DNA from 2 places in the Paenibacillus sp. JT22N7 genome. Region 1 is predicted to be linked to the other one. Evidence: riboswitches for the same ligand, from Rfam matches in the RefSeq annotation. Region 1 holds a riboswitch; the other holds the start of a gene.

Evidence for each region. A riboswitch is a leader RNA that binds a small molecule or an ion and turns the genes downstream of it on or off. The one in region 1 is predicted to bind cobalamin.
Region 2: it holds a riboswitch for cobalamin, as region 1 does, so the genes downstream of both, metE (5-methyltetrahydropteroyltriglutamate--homocysteine S-methyltransferase) here and AC50Y5_RS32160 (ABC transporter substrate-binding protein) in region 1, are expected to answer to the same signal.

The regions. Positions count from the first base shown of each region.
Region 1 covers NZ_JBXENY010000019.1:50,759-58,217, forward strand. Annotated here, with positions in the region: gene ruvC (crossover junction endodeoxyribonuclease RuvC) at 1-47, opposite strand, end outside; gene AC50Y5_RS32135 (BofC C-terminal domain-containing protein) at 226-942, opposite strand; gene AC50Y5_RS32140 (ABC transporter ATP-binding protein) at 1,028-1,882, opposite strand; gene AC50Y5_RS32145 (ATP-binding cassette domain-containing protein) at 1,879-2,655, opposite strand; gene nikC (nickel transporter permease) at 2,657-3,484, opposite strand; gene nikB (nickel ABC transporter permease) at 3,500-4,429, opposite strand; gene AC50Y5_RS32160 (ABC transporter substrate-binding protein) at 4,449-6,023, opposite strand; cobalamin riboswitch at 6,306-6,568, opposite strand; gene AC50Y5_RS32165 (hypothetical protein) at 6,794-7,459, shown strand, end outside.
Region 2 covers NZ_JBXENY010000001.1:165,821-173,279, forward strand. Annotated here, with positions in the region: gene cbiQ (cobalt ECF transporter T component CbiQ) at 1-760, shown strand, start outside; gene AC50Y5_RS00750 (energy-coupling factor ABC transporter ATP-binding protein) at 747-1,616, shown strand; cobalamin riboswitch at 1,732-1,924, shown strand; gene metE (5-methyltetrahydropteroyltriglutamate--homocysteine S-methyltransferase) at 2,189-4,477, shown strand; gene AC50Y5_RS00760 (response regulator transcription factor) at 4,651-5,382, opposite strand; gene AC50Y5_RS00765 (ABC transporter ATP-binding protein) at 5,660-6,400, shown strand; gene AC50Y5_RS00770 (ABC transporter permease) at 6,393-7,139, shown strand; gene AC50Y5_RS00775 (AraC family transcriptional regulator) at 7,178-7,459, shown strand, end outside.

The DNA.
Region 1 (7,459 bases):
CCAAAACCCGCTATCGCAATACCGGGATCTATGCCTAGAACGCGCAAACCGCCAACTCCTTATTCCTGCCGTTTATTTCTCCTATTATACCAAAAGACAGAAAGGATGAGAACATGCGTTTGAGGAAAGTGTCGAGGAGCAGCCGATTTTCTTTACACCATCATTCATTATACAACAAGAAGAGGACGTCCTCTATAAGAACGTCCTCCGGGCTGCTATTTTCATCTAATAAGCGGATCGTTTAGCCGGTTTGCCATGTCCCAGCTCATAGTCGCTAAAGGTAGACAGGACGCTGTTAAACTCTTCGATGTCATTGATTTTAATGCCGTGGGTCAGCTGCTCTACTTTGTCGCGGGGCAAGCTGCTTTCCAAATACCGAATATCCAGTTGAAAAAAAGTTCTTAGCACCTTCTCCTGCTGGGGGGCCCCCTCAAACAGCGATAAATTCCCCTGCCTGTCCACGCCCATATACGCTTCATTCTGGCAATGCTTCGAAAACTCATCCACCGTTTGCTCAACCAGCACCCGGCTCGTTTTTTTATCGAAGCTTGCATGCCATTCGCCATTCGCCTCGAGCAGCCGGATCAGCTGGAGAGAAGTCATGCGCCCAAGCGGCCTGCTCTCCTCGCCGCATAGATAGTAGCGGCGCAGCATGACGCTGACTGGCTCCTGCTGCTCCCGCAGCTCGCGCAGCAGCTCAGAAGAGGGGCCGCTGGCGGCTCCTGCACTAGATGCTGCTCCTACGCCTACGGGATTAGCGCCAGACGCTGAATCGGCAAAATTGGCGACGGCGCTTGCCAGGTTGATGGCCGCAGCCGCCTTCGCAGGATGCCAGACAGTACCCGCTAGCGTGACGGCGAGCAAGGCGATACTGCCTAGCGTCCAAAGCGGACGGCGGCGAAGCTTTCTTTTTAGCTGCTTCCATAAGCTCATTAGCATCATGTTTGAACCCCTTTGTGCCTTTTTATTGCATAGGGTTCCACTGAGTTTCCAATATTATGCGCGTAAGAGAAACACCGAAGGAGGGCTAGCTTTTTACAAGCTCATAGGGCAGTTCCTTCTCCGCGTTTTCAACTGAGCTTTCGTCCACGTGCTCCTCTAGCGTCGCAAATAAAGCATGGGTGTACGGATGCTTAAGCTTGCCTTCCTCCCATTCACTAAACGTTTCCACGATTTCGCCCTGGTACATGACCGCGATCCGGTCGCACAGCTGACGGGCAAGCGCCAAATCATGCGTAATGAACAAGTAGGCCAGCTCTTGCTGCCGCTGAATTTGCTGGAGCATCGACACGATAGAAGTCTGCGATAAAGGATCGAGACTGGCTAACGACTCGTCGAAAATAATCACTTCCGGGCGCACCGCCAGCGCTCTCGCAATGCATACGCGCTGCTTCTGCCCTCCGCTAAGCTGATGCGGCAGCTTGCCTAGAAAGCTCTCGTCCAGGCCAACGGCGCGCATGAGCTGTTTGCTTAAGTCCCGAATTTCCAGCGGATGCTTAGCTCCAAAATTGCGCATTGGCTCTGCCAGCACCTCTTTAACAAGCATCCGGGGATGCAAGGAGGATGCAGAGTCCTGAAGGACAAGCTGTACGCTTTTGTATACCTGCAAATCCTTCATATGATGTCCATGAATAGACTGTCCGCCGAGCAAAATTTGCCCGGAGCTTAGCGTTTCCAGCTTCATAATGAGCCTTGCTAATGTGCTTTTCCCGCTGCCGCTTTCCCCAACAAGCCCAAGCGTTTCTCCGCGATGCAGCGCGAGATCAACCTGCTTCACAGCTTGAACGGCCGTGCTGCTGTCCTTCGCCTTAAGCCCTCTTCGCTTTCTCAGCAGCCGCAGCGGAAACGCCTTGGTCACTTGACGCAATTCCAACACAATCATAGGACGCTTCCTTTCGCTTGGACTGAAGCCATCCCGCCCGGCTGCATCGTGATGACACGATCCGCGAATTTGCGGACGCTTTGCTCGTCATGCGAAATGAGCAGCACCGTCAAGCCGAAATCCGCCTGCAGCTGCTTCAGCAAAGCTAACACTCGGTCGCGATTGAGTGCATCCAGCGCCGTCGTCGGCTCATCGGCAATAAACAATGCCGGCTCCGTGCTCAGCATCATTGCAAGAAGCACCCTTTGCCGCATGCCTCCGCTCAGTTCAAAAGGGTATGCGTCCAAAATCGCTGCCGGGTCCGCAAAGCCAATCCGTTCCAGCATCGTGCCCAAATACGCTTCCATTTCTTTGCGCGAACGCTTCGCTTGCAGCTTCAACGTCTCGACCATTTGCCTGCGCACCGTGCGGATCGGATCTAGGCCGCTCAGCGAATGCTGAATAAGAAGGGCGATTTCCTCACGGCGAAGCTTCTGCAAGCGACGCTCATCATAACGGGAAATATCATCCTCCTTATAAAAAATATGCCCGCCTGTCAGGCGCAGCCCGGTTTCCAGCAGCCCGACAAGCGCATGGGCAGTCATGCTTTTGCCGCAGCCGCTCGGCCCTACAAGCGCAGCCATTTCACCGGCATGAAGCTCCAAGGATACATTTTGGATGATAGGCAGCCATTTTCCAGCTTGCTGCCGGGAAATTTCTATATTTTGAACGCAGAGCAGCGGGGTATCGTTAAGGTTGGCGCTGTTGTTAATGTTGGTAGTGTTCGCCGCCATCTTACACCTCCTTCGGAACGTCAGCGTTCTGCTCTTTAAACCGGTCGCCAATTAATTGGCACGATAATACGAAGCTTACGATGGCAAGCCCCGGAAAAATCATGACATGCGGCGCCAGCTGAAAATAACGTGTAGCATCATGCAGCATGACGCCCCATTCAGGAGTAGGCGGCTGAACGCCCAGCCCGAGGAAGGATAGCCCGGCGATGAGCAGCACGATTTTTCCAATGTCAAGCGTACTGAACACAGCGATCGGCGCTGCAATCTGCGGCAAAATATAACGGCGCATAATCCGCAGATGCGAATTGCCGGACATGCGGGCTGTTATTAAATAATCCTCCTTGCTCACCTTAAGCACGAGCCCGCGAATGAGCCGGACATAATTGGCCCACCTCACGATGACAATCGCGATGATCATATTCGCAAACCCGGGTCCGAGTATGCCCACAATGGCAATTGTCAGTACAAAATCAGGAAAAGCGAGCGTGCCATCCATCAGCCGCATAAAAAAATGATCGGTGCGCCCGCCAAAATAGCCTGTTAACAGCCCAATCGGCAAGCTAATGCATAAGCTCAATCCCAAAATGACAAAAGCAATCGTAACCGTCGTCCGAATCCCATATAAAATGCGCGATAAAATGCAGCGCCCCAAATGATCGGTGCCAAAAGGATATTCGCCGCTCGGCGCCAGAAGCCGATTCGGCAGATTCACCTGAAGCGGATTATGAGGCGCGAGCCACGGGGCCAGCAAGCCCAGCAGCACAATACTTGCAAACAGGCCGATGCCAAGCAGCAAGCTTGTATTCTTTTTTTGAAAAAGGGTCCGCATAAAAAAGAGTTCCTCCTAGCTTGCCCGCAGCCGCGGGTCCAAGCGCACATAAAAAACTTCCACCGCCAAATGGATTGCGACAAACAAGAAGGAGGTGAATACGACATAACCTTGAATGACCGGATAATCCCGCGCCGTTATCGCTTCAATAATATATTTGCCTACACCGGGCCAGGAAAAGATCGTCTCAACGATCACATTGCCTCCCAGCATAAAAGCAAAGCTTGTCCCCAGCATCGATAAGATCGGCAAAAAGGCATGCTTGAACACTTGAAAAATGAATATTCTTCCTTTGGATAAGCCTCTCGCACGCGATGCTTTGACGAAGTTCTGGTTGTTCATCTCCAGCATATTCGTCCGCAAAACCCGGGCATAGACCGCGCCAAGCCCTAGGCCAAGCGTAACCGCCGGCATGAGGAGATGAGCAAAGCCCCCGCGTCCCATGGAAGGCAGCCAGCCTAGCCGGACCGAGAAAAAATAAATCAATAAAAAACCGAGCCAAAAGGAGGGGATCGAGGCGCCCAGCAGCGCAAGGATTCGGCCTATCCGGTCCAGCAGCCCTGTTGAAAAGATTGCGGTCACCATGCCTATAAGGCACGTTGCCAGCAGCATGACCAATGCGCCAGCAGAAGCAAGCTCCAGTGTGGCGGGCAGCCTTTTGAGCAGTTCCCCGGCAACTGGCTCCTTGGACATATAAGATGTCCCCCACTGCCATGTAAATACATCGCCTAGCCAGCCTATATATTGACTCCACAAGGAATCCGTCAGTCCCATTTCCTCCCGGAGCGCGTCAATCGCCTCCTGCGAGGCCGGGATATTATGCGTGGTCAGCAAAATTCTCGCCGGATCGCCTGGAGATACCCGCATTAATATGAAGGTAAGCGTCGCTACGCAAAAAATGACGAGCAGCATTTGCGCGACGCGTTCTAGCCAAAAACGAAGCATACTTAAGTTCACCCTTTACTTAAGGGATATCGACTTCAGCCGTCACATAATAATATTCGATCGGATGCGGTATGAAGCCCGTTACCCCTTTTTTCACGCCAAATACATTGTCAGGATGTACGATAAACGACTGCGGCAAATCAGCATTAATAATATCTTGGGCCTGTATCGCAAGCGCATAACGCGCATCGGTATCCGCCGTATCGTTAAGCTTATCGATTACCGTCTCAAGCGGCTTCGATTCATAATGGCTGACATTCGATTCGCTAGCAGCTTGATAGAAAATGTTCAAGAAATATTGCGGATCGCCCGTCTGCGCCGTCAGCATGCTGTACATCGCAAGGTCCCAATCGGACTTCGCAAGCTCAGCGTCAATATTTTCAACCTTGCGTATTTTCACGGTAATTCCTTCATTAAGCAGTTGATTTTGAATAACCTCTGCCATAACCGACAGCTCTGGGCGGTGCGGGAACGTAAGGAGCGTCGCCTCGAACGGCTTGCCTTCCTTCTCCCACATGCCTTCCGCATTTTTCTGCCAGCCGCCAGCGGTCAGCAATTGCTCCGTCGTTTCCCCTGCTGCTTGCTCCGCCACTTTGCCGAATGGCAAAATTTCCGGGAACGGGCTTTTCGCTTTCGTGCCGTAACCACGCATAACCGATTCAATAATCGCCTCGCGCGGAATCGCTTGATCTACAACCTCGCGGTTCGATTTTTCTTTAAACAAAGCAGAATTCATATTAAATAATACCATATGTGTACGAACCGATGGGGCAGACAGCACTTCCAGCTTGCTGTCCTTCTCTACCAGCTCAATGCTGTCAATCGGAATGTCCGTTGCGACATCTACTTCACCAGCTTGCAGCGCCATCAGACGCGTGTTGCCATCGGTTACAAACTTCATCGTCACTTCTGAAAGCTTTGCGGGTTCCCCCCAATAGCCATCATAACGCTCAACAACAAGCGATACGTCTTTCGTAAATTGCTTGATTTTGAAAGCTCCCGTCATGGCCGGGTAGCTGCCCGCTTCCTTCATGCTGTCAACATCAAGAATAATCGTGCTTGGATCAGCCAAGCTGGAAATGATCGCCGAGTTCGGCTGTGTCGTAATCATTTTCAGCTCGTCAGGCGCAAGCACTTCAATATCTTTAACCAGAAGCAAATCCTTCGCCAAATGGCTGTTCGCAATGGAACGCAGCAGCGATGCTTTTACGCTTTCAGCATCCATTTTTTTGCCGTTGTGGAACGTTACGCCCGTTTCCAGCTTGAACGTCCACGTATTAGCATCCTCCTGCTTCCATTCCTTCGCGAGCCAAGCGGATGGCTGCAGCTGCTCATTCAATTTAATCAGCGTTTCCCCTGCGCCCGAGCGCATAACATCCCAGCTATCGTCGCCATGCGGATCAACGCCTGCAGGGTTCCAAGTGTACGCCATTGTTAGTGTTTTTTTAGCGGCAGCAGCGTTGTTTCCCGAGGCAGCATCCGTGCCCTGCTCTGCGTTTTGGCCAGCATTCGTGCTGCATCCTGCAAGGACCAGCATCAAGCAAACGATCATCATTCCAAGTGACAAGCTAAGCGGCTTCTTCGTGTGGTTCATTTTTCTTTTGTCTCCCCTTCTAGTAAGCGTAAACGGCCGAAAGCCGTCCTGTGGCGGCAAAGCTACCGTTTCGCGTAGAAATATAGAGAAAGGATAGAAAAATCATATCTTTTCTCTATATTTAAAAAAAGCATCCCCGACCCTTAAAAAGCAGTCAGAAATGCTTTTATGTTAAATAACTAAACCTTATCTGCGTCTGCTCGCCATGAAGCAACAAATAATCGTTAGACATTTTGCAATAAATGGGCATAACCAACCACCTCCCTAAGCACCGTAGGTCAAACAGTGATGTTAAAACAGGCAGGTCTCCTGACTTGGGGCCTCCCTCTCTTCCCTTCCCAGCTAGGGTAAGCATCTGCTATTCGTCTTGCGACGAAAAGAAGCTCATCAGCCAGTGGCTTATTTGTGAGGGGAGCGCAGCCTGTGTAAGCTGCTGCCCTTTACAGTGGCGGGTCCGTGTCGGCCTTTAACCGAACTTCCCTTTTAAGCGAACGAAGACGTATAAGTTCCAGCCAACATTTCGCACCTATTTTCATTCAAGTATGAAGTTTTGCAGGCTCATAAGCCCGTCCTGTCCGTAATCCATTCTTAATCATAGGGAGGAAGCGGGAATCTGTCAATGGCTTTAATTCGAAAATGAAAGTGTTTTCAACATAAAACTTTCATATTTTTTCCAGTAATGTTATATTGAAATTACTTCACACATGATGAGCTTATTTATTAAATTAATCCAATAGATAACCTAATCAAATAGAAAAGGAATGATCACAGTGACGGTGAAAATCCTTCCAGTTGAAGAAAAGCAAATTATTGATTCATATTGGTTTTACAGTGATTTTTATTCTATTATCTCGCGTGTGGACTCGAAAAAATTATGGTTTATGAATAATTATATTAATTTATTCGATATTCCTGATCCAAACCAATTATATACCTTTTTCTTCAACGGTTATTATAGAGATAAAATGGTTGAGTTTTATGACTGCCCTTTTATTGATTTTCAGCGGATAGCGTTAGACAGGCAAAGCTCAACGATTTTAAATAACGAGCTGTTTGATTTTATTAAAGCATCGATTGATGGCGGCTATTATGTAATCGTTATGATCGATCGTTTTCATATTAAAGAGTATGAAATTTCGGCAAAATCCCCACATGAAGTCATGATAAATGGGTATGATGATGCAAATAAAAAGCTGTACTTTTGTGACAATAATGCCAACGGAAAATATTCAACGAATATCACCTGTGATTACGAAGCTTTTCATAGAGCATTTCATATATTAGAAATCGATGCCCATGATTTTAAAGACCATCTTTATTTATTGAAGCCGCTCGAAAATACCGATTATACTTTTTCTCTAACCTATGTGAAAAATACGATGAATGCCTACCTCTTGTCTAAGGCACATACGGATGAACATTATAACCAAGCTTTA
Region 2 (7,459 bases), on a different contig from region 1:
CGCCATTTGGAAATGCGGGCTTGCAGCCCTTCTGCTGCTGCTTGCCTATATCGCTCATCCGCTCGTACAGCTTGTCATTTTCGGATGGCTTGCACTGTGGACGGTCGGCTATGCGAAAGTGCCCGCTAAGCTTTATGCGGCGCTGCTTTTCTCCTCTTGCCTGCTGTTCATTCTCAGCTTGCCCGCGCTGCTCATTGAATTCAGCAATAGCAGCAGCGAAGCGGGAAGCTTAGCGGCAGCGAAAGCAGGCTGGATGCTCGTTTCATGGGAGCCGCTTAGCCTGTATGTGCCAGAGGCATCGTTAGGGCTGGCCGGACATATTTTTACGCGTATTCTTGCTTGCCTGGCATGTATGTTTTTTATCACCTTGACGACCCCCTTCCCGGATCTGCTGCAAGTGCTGAAGCGGTTGAAAATGCCGCAAATTGTACTGGAGCTCATGATTATTATGTATCGCTTCATCTTTCTGCTGCTGGATACGGCGGGGGCTATGCTGGTCGCGCAGCGTGCACGCGGCGGTCAACACGGTTTTAAAGGCAAATTGCAGGGTACGGCGGCGATTGCTGTGCGGCTCTTCGTCAAAACGATGCATCGATACAAGGGGCTCTCGAATGGGCTTATGGCAAGAGGATTTACGAATGAAATCCGTCTTGCGCCTAGTGTAAAGCGGACGGTTCGCCTCCGATATTGGGCGGAAGCGGGGCTCGGCTTAACGATTTTGCTGGCAGCAGAGCTATGGCTTCGGTATGGAGGTGAATAAGCTGGCGGATAACGATCGGGCATCAACCATTATGGAAATGAACCAAGTGAGCTATGCTTATCCCGGAACGGACAAGACCGCTTTAAACGGGCTAGAGCTGCGTATTCCGGCGAACAAGAAGATAGCGCTGTGCGGGCATAATGGCTCGGGCAAGTCGACGCTCTTCTTGCAGCTTATTGGCATTAATCGTCCGGAATCCGGTTTTGTCAGCTGGCGCGGCGAGCCGCTTTCTTACAAGCCCAGAGAGCTTGCCAGCTTGAGACGGCGCGTCGGCCTTGTTTTTCAGGACCCGGAGCATCAGCTCATTTTGAATACCGCTTATGAGGATATTTCCTATGGGCTGCGCAATGCGGGGCTTCAAGAAGTGGAAATTGACAGACGTACGGCGCGCATCGTTCAGCAGCTGAACTTGCAGGAACTGGCGCATAAGCCGCTGCATCATCTCAGCCTTGGGCAAAAGAAGCGAGTCGCTCTTGCCGGCGTACTGGCCCTGGAGCCGGAGTTAGTGCTGCTTGATGAGCCGGCTGCTTATCTCGATCCGATATCGGAGCAGCGGCTGATGGCTGAGCTGGACCGCATTCATGCCAGCGGCATAACGCCGGTTATGGCGACGCATGACATGAATATGGCCTATGCTTGGGCGGATTGGATTTTCATCATGAATGAGGGCCGCTGTATATTGGAGGGTACGCCGGAGACGGTATTTCGCGAAGGCGAGCGTCTCAGAAGCCTTGGACTCACGCTGCCAATGGTGCTGGAAGCTTGGGAGGCACTGCCGCCTGAGCTGCGAGGAGAACAGCAGGCGCCGCGTACGCTCGCGCAATTTAAAGCGGCTGTAAAATCTTTTGTTGTATAAAAACGCAAAAATTCGTATATTTATACATGTTGCTTGAAATATAGGAAAGGATATGATTTTTCCATCCTATCTCTATATTTCTCCGTTTCACCTTGTATAAATAAAGATCGACCAACTAAATAGCGAGGAATAGGGTGCTCTTGCGTAACGTCTTGAGCTTAAAAGGGAAGTCCGGTGCAATACCGGCGCGGTCCCGCCACTGTAACAGCGGAGTTTTGCGCAATAAAGCCACTGGCATGATGCCGGGAAGGCGAGCGCAGCGATGATGATGCTGGAGCCAGGAGACCTGCCTTATTCTATACACTGCAGTACCTACGGGAGATAGGGAGGTGTTAAAGATGGCAGCCATCGTTTGTTGAAACGAGGGGCGTCTTTACCCACATTTCTGTACAGGGTAGGACGTCCCTTTTTGCAGTTTCTGGCTGGCAGCAAATTGGATGTATAGGGAAAGGCCGCCGCGAAGAAATTCGCTCGCACTGCCATAAGTATATATCTGAGTTTGTTGATGAAATAACAAAGGATTATAACATCCATCCACAAGGATGAATAATGAAAAACAGGAGGCAATAACAATGAGTCAAGTAAAAAGCAGCAGTTTGGGATATCCGCGTATCGGTGAAAACAGAGAATGGAAAAAAGCTCTGGAGGCATTCTGGAGCGGCAAGCTTGCGGAAGCGGCTTTCTTGAAGCAGCTGGAGACGATTCGTCTAAACCATCTCCAATTGCAAAAACAGGCCGGCATTGATCTCATTCCGGTAAATGATTTTTCGTATTATGACCATATCCTTGATACAGCTGCGATGTTTGGCGTCGTGCCTGAGCGCTTTGGCTATACAGGCAGCCCCGTATCGGTAATGACCTATTATGCAATGGCGCGAGGCAACAAAACCGCTTCGGCATCCGAGATGACGAAATGGTTCAATACGAACTATCACTACATCGTTCCTGAGCTGAAAGGCATTACGCCGGCGCTGACCGAGAACCGTCCGTTGATCGCTTACCGCGAAGCAAAGGAAAAGCTGGGCATCGAAGGCAAACCAGTCATTGTTGGACCTTATACATTCCTCAAGCTGTCTAAAGGCTATGCCGCTTCTGAGCTTGCTACAGTTGCTGCTCAGTATGTTCCGCTGTATGCACAGGTGCTGCGCGAGTTGGAGCAAGAAGGCGTACAATGGGTGCAAATGGATGAGCCTTCGCTTGTAACAGACGTTTCCGAAGCAGATTTGGCGCTTGTGCAAAGCATTTATGCCCAGCTTCATGAAGCGGCACCTAAGCTCAATTTGCTGCTGCAAACGTATTTTGAATCGGTTCAGCATTATGCTGCAATTGCGGCTTTGCCTGTACAGGGCTTAGGTCTGGACTTCACAGCTGGCGCTGAAAAGAACCTGCAGCAGCTGGAGTCAATCGGCTTCCCGCAGGACAAAGTGCTGGGTGCAGGCGTTATTGACGGCCGCAACATTTGGCGGGCGGATCTTCAGGAGCGCAAAGCGCTGCTTGCCCGTATTGCTAAAGTCGTGCCAAACGACCGACTGATTGTAAGCTCCTCTTGCAGCCTGCTGCATGTACCTGTGTCAGCGGCTCTTGAAACGGCACTGCCGGCAGAGCTTGCAGGCGCACTGGCGTATGCCAATGAGAAGCTGGAGGAAATTGCCGTTCTGGCAACTGCGCTGAATGAAGGAGAAGCAGCGGTAAAAGAGGCGTTTGATCGCAATGCAGCAGCTTTGGCTGCACTTGCCGCATCGCCGTCCCGTGGCCGTGCGAGCGTCCATGCCGCTGTAGCGAGCATTGATGCGCAGCCATCGGAGCGCAAAGCGGTATTTGCAGAGCGCCAAGTGAGCCAGAAGGAACGCTGGCAGCTGCCATTCCTGCCGACAACGACAATCGGCAGCTTCCCACAAACGGCGGAAGTTCGCCAAGCGAGACGGCAATGGCGTCGTGGTGATTTGGGCGAGGAGCAATACCGCGTATTCATTAAGGAGCAAATTCAGCATTGGATCAAGCTGCAGGAAGAGATCGGCCTTGATGTTCTCGTTCATGGAGAGTTTGAGCGTACGGATATGGTTGAGTTTTTCGGAGAGAAGCTGGAAGGCTTTGCTTTCACGAAAAATGGCTGGGTGCAATCCTATGGCTCGCGCTGCGTAAAACCGCCAGTCATTTACGGCGATGTGCAGTTCAGCAAGCCGATGACTGTCGAAGAAACCGTTTATGCGCAGTCGCTGACTTCTAAACCGGTGAAAGGCATGCTGACGGGCCCGATTACGATTTTGAACTGGTCGTTCGTTCGCAGCGACTTGACTCGTGAGCAGGTTGCTTACCAAATCGCGCTTGCCTTGGCAGAAGAAGTGAAGGCGCTGGAGGAAGCGGGCATTGAAATGATTCAGGTGGATGAGCCTGCCCTTCGTGAAGGCTTGCCGCTAAAACGTGAAGATTGGGAGCACTATTTGAACTGGGCTGTGCTTGCCTTCCGCTTGTCCACTTCTGACGTTAAGGATACGACGCAAATTCACACGCATATGTGCTATTGCGAGTTCCATGACATCATTGATTCCATTCGCGCGCTGGATGCCGACGTTATTTCCATCGAAACGTCCCGCAGCCATGGCGAGCTGATTCACAGCTTCGAGGAGCACACGTATGAGCTGGGTATTGGCCTTGGCGTATACGATATTCACAGCCCTCGCGTGCCGGAGGTAGAGGAAATGACATCGATGATCAAACGCGCTCTGAACGTGCTTGAGCCAGAATTGTTCTGGATTAACCCGGACTGCGGACTTAAAACACGTGGTGTAGATGAGACTGTGGCATCGCTGCGCAACATGATCCAAGCGACTGAGCAAGTACGGGAGCAGTTGGCTAAGTAATTGTAATAAGCATGGTTATTAAAAAAGCTCCGCTTGCGCTGATTGGCGCAAGCGGAGCTTTTGCTTTACTTGGAAGCGGGGAGGGTCAAAGCCGGGGAGCGGCGTGCCACAACAGGCAGGCAAAAGCATGCCATTAGGAGGGGATGTTTTGCCTGCCTGCTTCAGCCGCCCGCTTAAATGGTCTCTGCCGCAGGATTCATCAGGCAATAGCCAATGCCCCATACCGTCTGAATCAAGGAGGCAGATTCGGGGTGGACGCGGTTCAGCTTCTCTCTGATCCGCTTCACATGCGTATCGATCGTCCGGTAATCGCCGAGCGATTGATAGCCCCAAATTCGCCGCATTAAATCCTCGCGGGAAATGGGCTGATTGATGTTGGCTGCCATAAAGCGCAGCAGCTCATATTCGCGGAACGTCAGCTTCACCTTGCTGTTTCCGGCAATGACTTGCCGCGAATCATAATCGAAGACGAGTCCTGGCAGCGTGAGATCGGGCGTCTGCTTGCGCTGCAAGGCGCGATAAGCAAACTCCGAGGTGCGGCGGATGATCGCCTTAATGCGGTACATCAACTCGCGCGGGCTGAATGGCTTAACGACATAATCGTCGGAGCCGGCTTGGAAGCCGTCGAGCCGGTCATCCTCTTCGCCACAGGCGGAAAGCATAATGACGGGCGTCGATTTTTTCTTCTTAAGCTCGCGGCAAAATTCAAGCCCGTCCATTCCCGGCAAATTACGATCGAGTAAAATCATCGAATAATTGTATTGCATCGCCTTGAACAAGCCGTTGATGCCGTCCGAAGCTTCTTCGACGATCCAGCCTTCTTTTTTCAAAAATAACTTGAGCAGCTTGCGGATATGCTCCTCATCATCAACAATCAAAATGCTATATGGTTGCTGAAATGCCATGGCTCAACACCTCATCTTTATCTTTTAATTCATTACTGATAACAATTATCATTATCATTACATGCGATCCCCATTGTTGTCAATAATAAAACCACTGTTTCTTGTCACAATACCCGAAGGATAGTCGCGAAAAAGACACAATTGCCTATGAGAGCGGATACAGCGGAGCTGCTGTTCCCAACTGCTGTCAGGCTGTCCTCTTTCGAGCAGGCGGGGAGCAGAGTATAATGGTGGAATGCAGGTTACGGATGAAGGAGAGAGACAGGTGGCCCCGTTATTGACATTGAATAACGTATCAAAATATAGAAAAAATCCCGAATGGCTTTTTGAAGGGATTACAGCGCAGGTGCAGGCTGGGGAGCGTATTGCGCTGCTAGGCACATCCGGTCAGGGCAAAAGCACGCTGCTGCGCATCGTATCGCTGCTAGGTGAGCTGGATGCGGGAGAGCTTATGCTCCAAGGACGGACAAGCATCGAGTGGAGACCCGAGGAGTGGCGGCGCAGCGTGTGTTACGTGGCACAGACGCCGATTATGCTGCCGGGATCGGTCGAGCACAACTTGCGCGCGGTCAGCGAGCTGCAAGGGAAGCCCTTCGAGGAAGAGCTGGCAAGGCGCTGCATGGAGGGCGTTGGCCTTGGGCATATCGAATGGAGCAAGGAGGCGGAAAGCTTATCCGGCGGCGAGAAGCAGCGTACGGCGCTCGCGCGGGCCTTATTGCTCCGTTCGCCGCTGCTGCTGCTTGATGAGACGACGTCATCGCTTGATCCGAAAAGCAAGCGGCAGGTGGAGCTGTTTCTAAGCGAATGGTGCTCAGAGGAAGGCACGGCGTTCATCTGGATTACCCATGATCTGGAGCAGGCGCGGCAAGTAAGCGAGCGTATCTGGTTAATGGCGGAGGGCAGGCTGCTGGAGCAAAGCGCTACGGAAGCTTTTTTCACCAATCCCGGGTCGGAGCAGGCGCGCAGCTTTTTAGACAGTCAGCATGCGCCAGAGCAGAGGGATGACCAGCATGAATAATATTGCGCTCGCCTGCACGCTAGTATTCGTCGCCATAACGACATTTATCTCGATGAAGCAGAAGCTTGGCTTAGAGAAGGAAATCATTACTGGCACGATCCGCTCCGCTGTACAGCTGCTGTTTATCGGTTTTTTGCTTCATTTTATTTTTGAAGCGAATCATCCGATTTTTATTGTGCTCATTATTATTTCAATGATTACGGTGGCGTCGTGGAATGCCGGCTCCCGCGCATTGCCGGTTAAGGGCATTCGGCTGCGCATTGCGCTGGCATTGGCAGGCACGGAGATGGTAACGCTCGCACTCCTGCTCTCGCTCCGCATTATTGAGGCTGAGCCACGGTTTATTATTCCGGTCAGCGGGATGATTATCGGCAGCTCCATGATTGTATGCGGCCTCTATTTGAACCATATGAAACGCGAGCTTGAAGCGTCGCGGGGCGAGATTGAGACGCTGCTGGCGCTTGGAGCGACGACGAAGCAGGCGATTCGCCAAGCGGTGCGCCGGGCCGTGCGCTCCAGTCTCATTCCGACGCTGGACGGTATGAAGACGGTCGGCCTCGTGCAGCTGCCAGGCATGATGACAGGGATGATCGTCGCCGGGGCAGACCCGATTGAGGCGGTGCGTTATCAAATTTTAATCGTCTTTGCGATGTCGGCTTCATCGTCGCTGACGTCTATTGTGCTCAGCATGTTGACGATGCGGCTGTGGTTCGCTAAAGATAACGGCAGGCTGCTGTAGCAGCTTGGAAGGCGTTCAATTAGAGGAGGGACGATGAAGTGGAAAGACGAGGCATTTTTCAGGGGCAATTGATGCAGGCCGAGCAGTATCCGCGAGTGGTAGCCTATTATTTTAAGGAGTGGAATGGCTTCGAAATGGCTTATCATCAGCATAGCGCAGTGGAAATTATGTATGTGATATCGGGCGATTGTACGGTAGAGCTGCTCAATAAATCCATTCCGATGGAAAAAGGGCATTTCATCGTCATCGACTCGATGGTCGCCCACCGTCTTCACGTCGCTCAGGGCACGGCATGCCGGATGCTCAATGTTGAATTTATT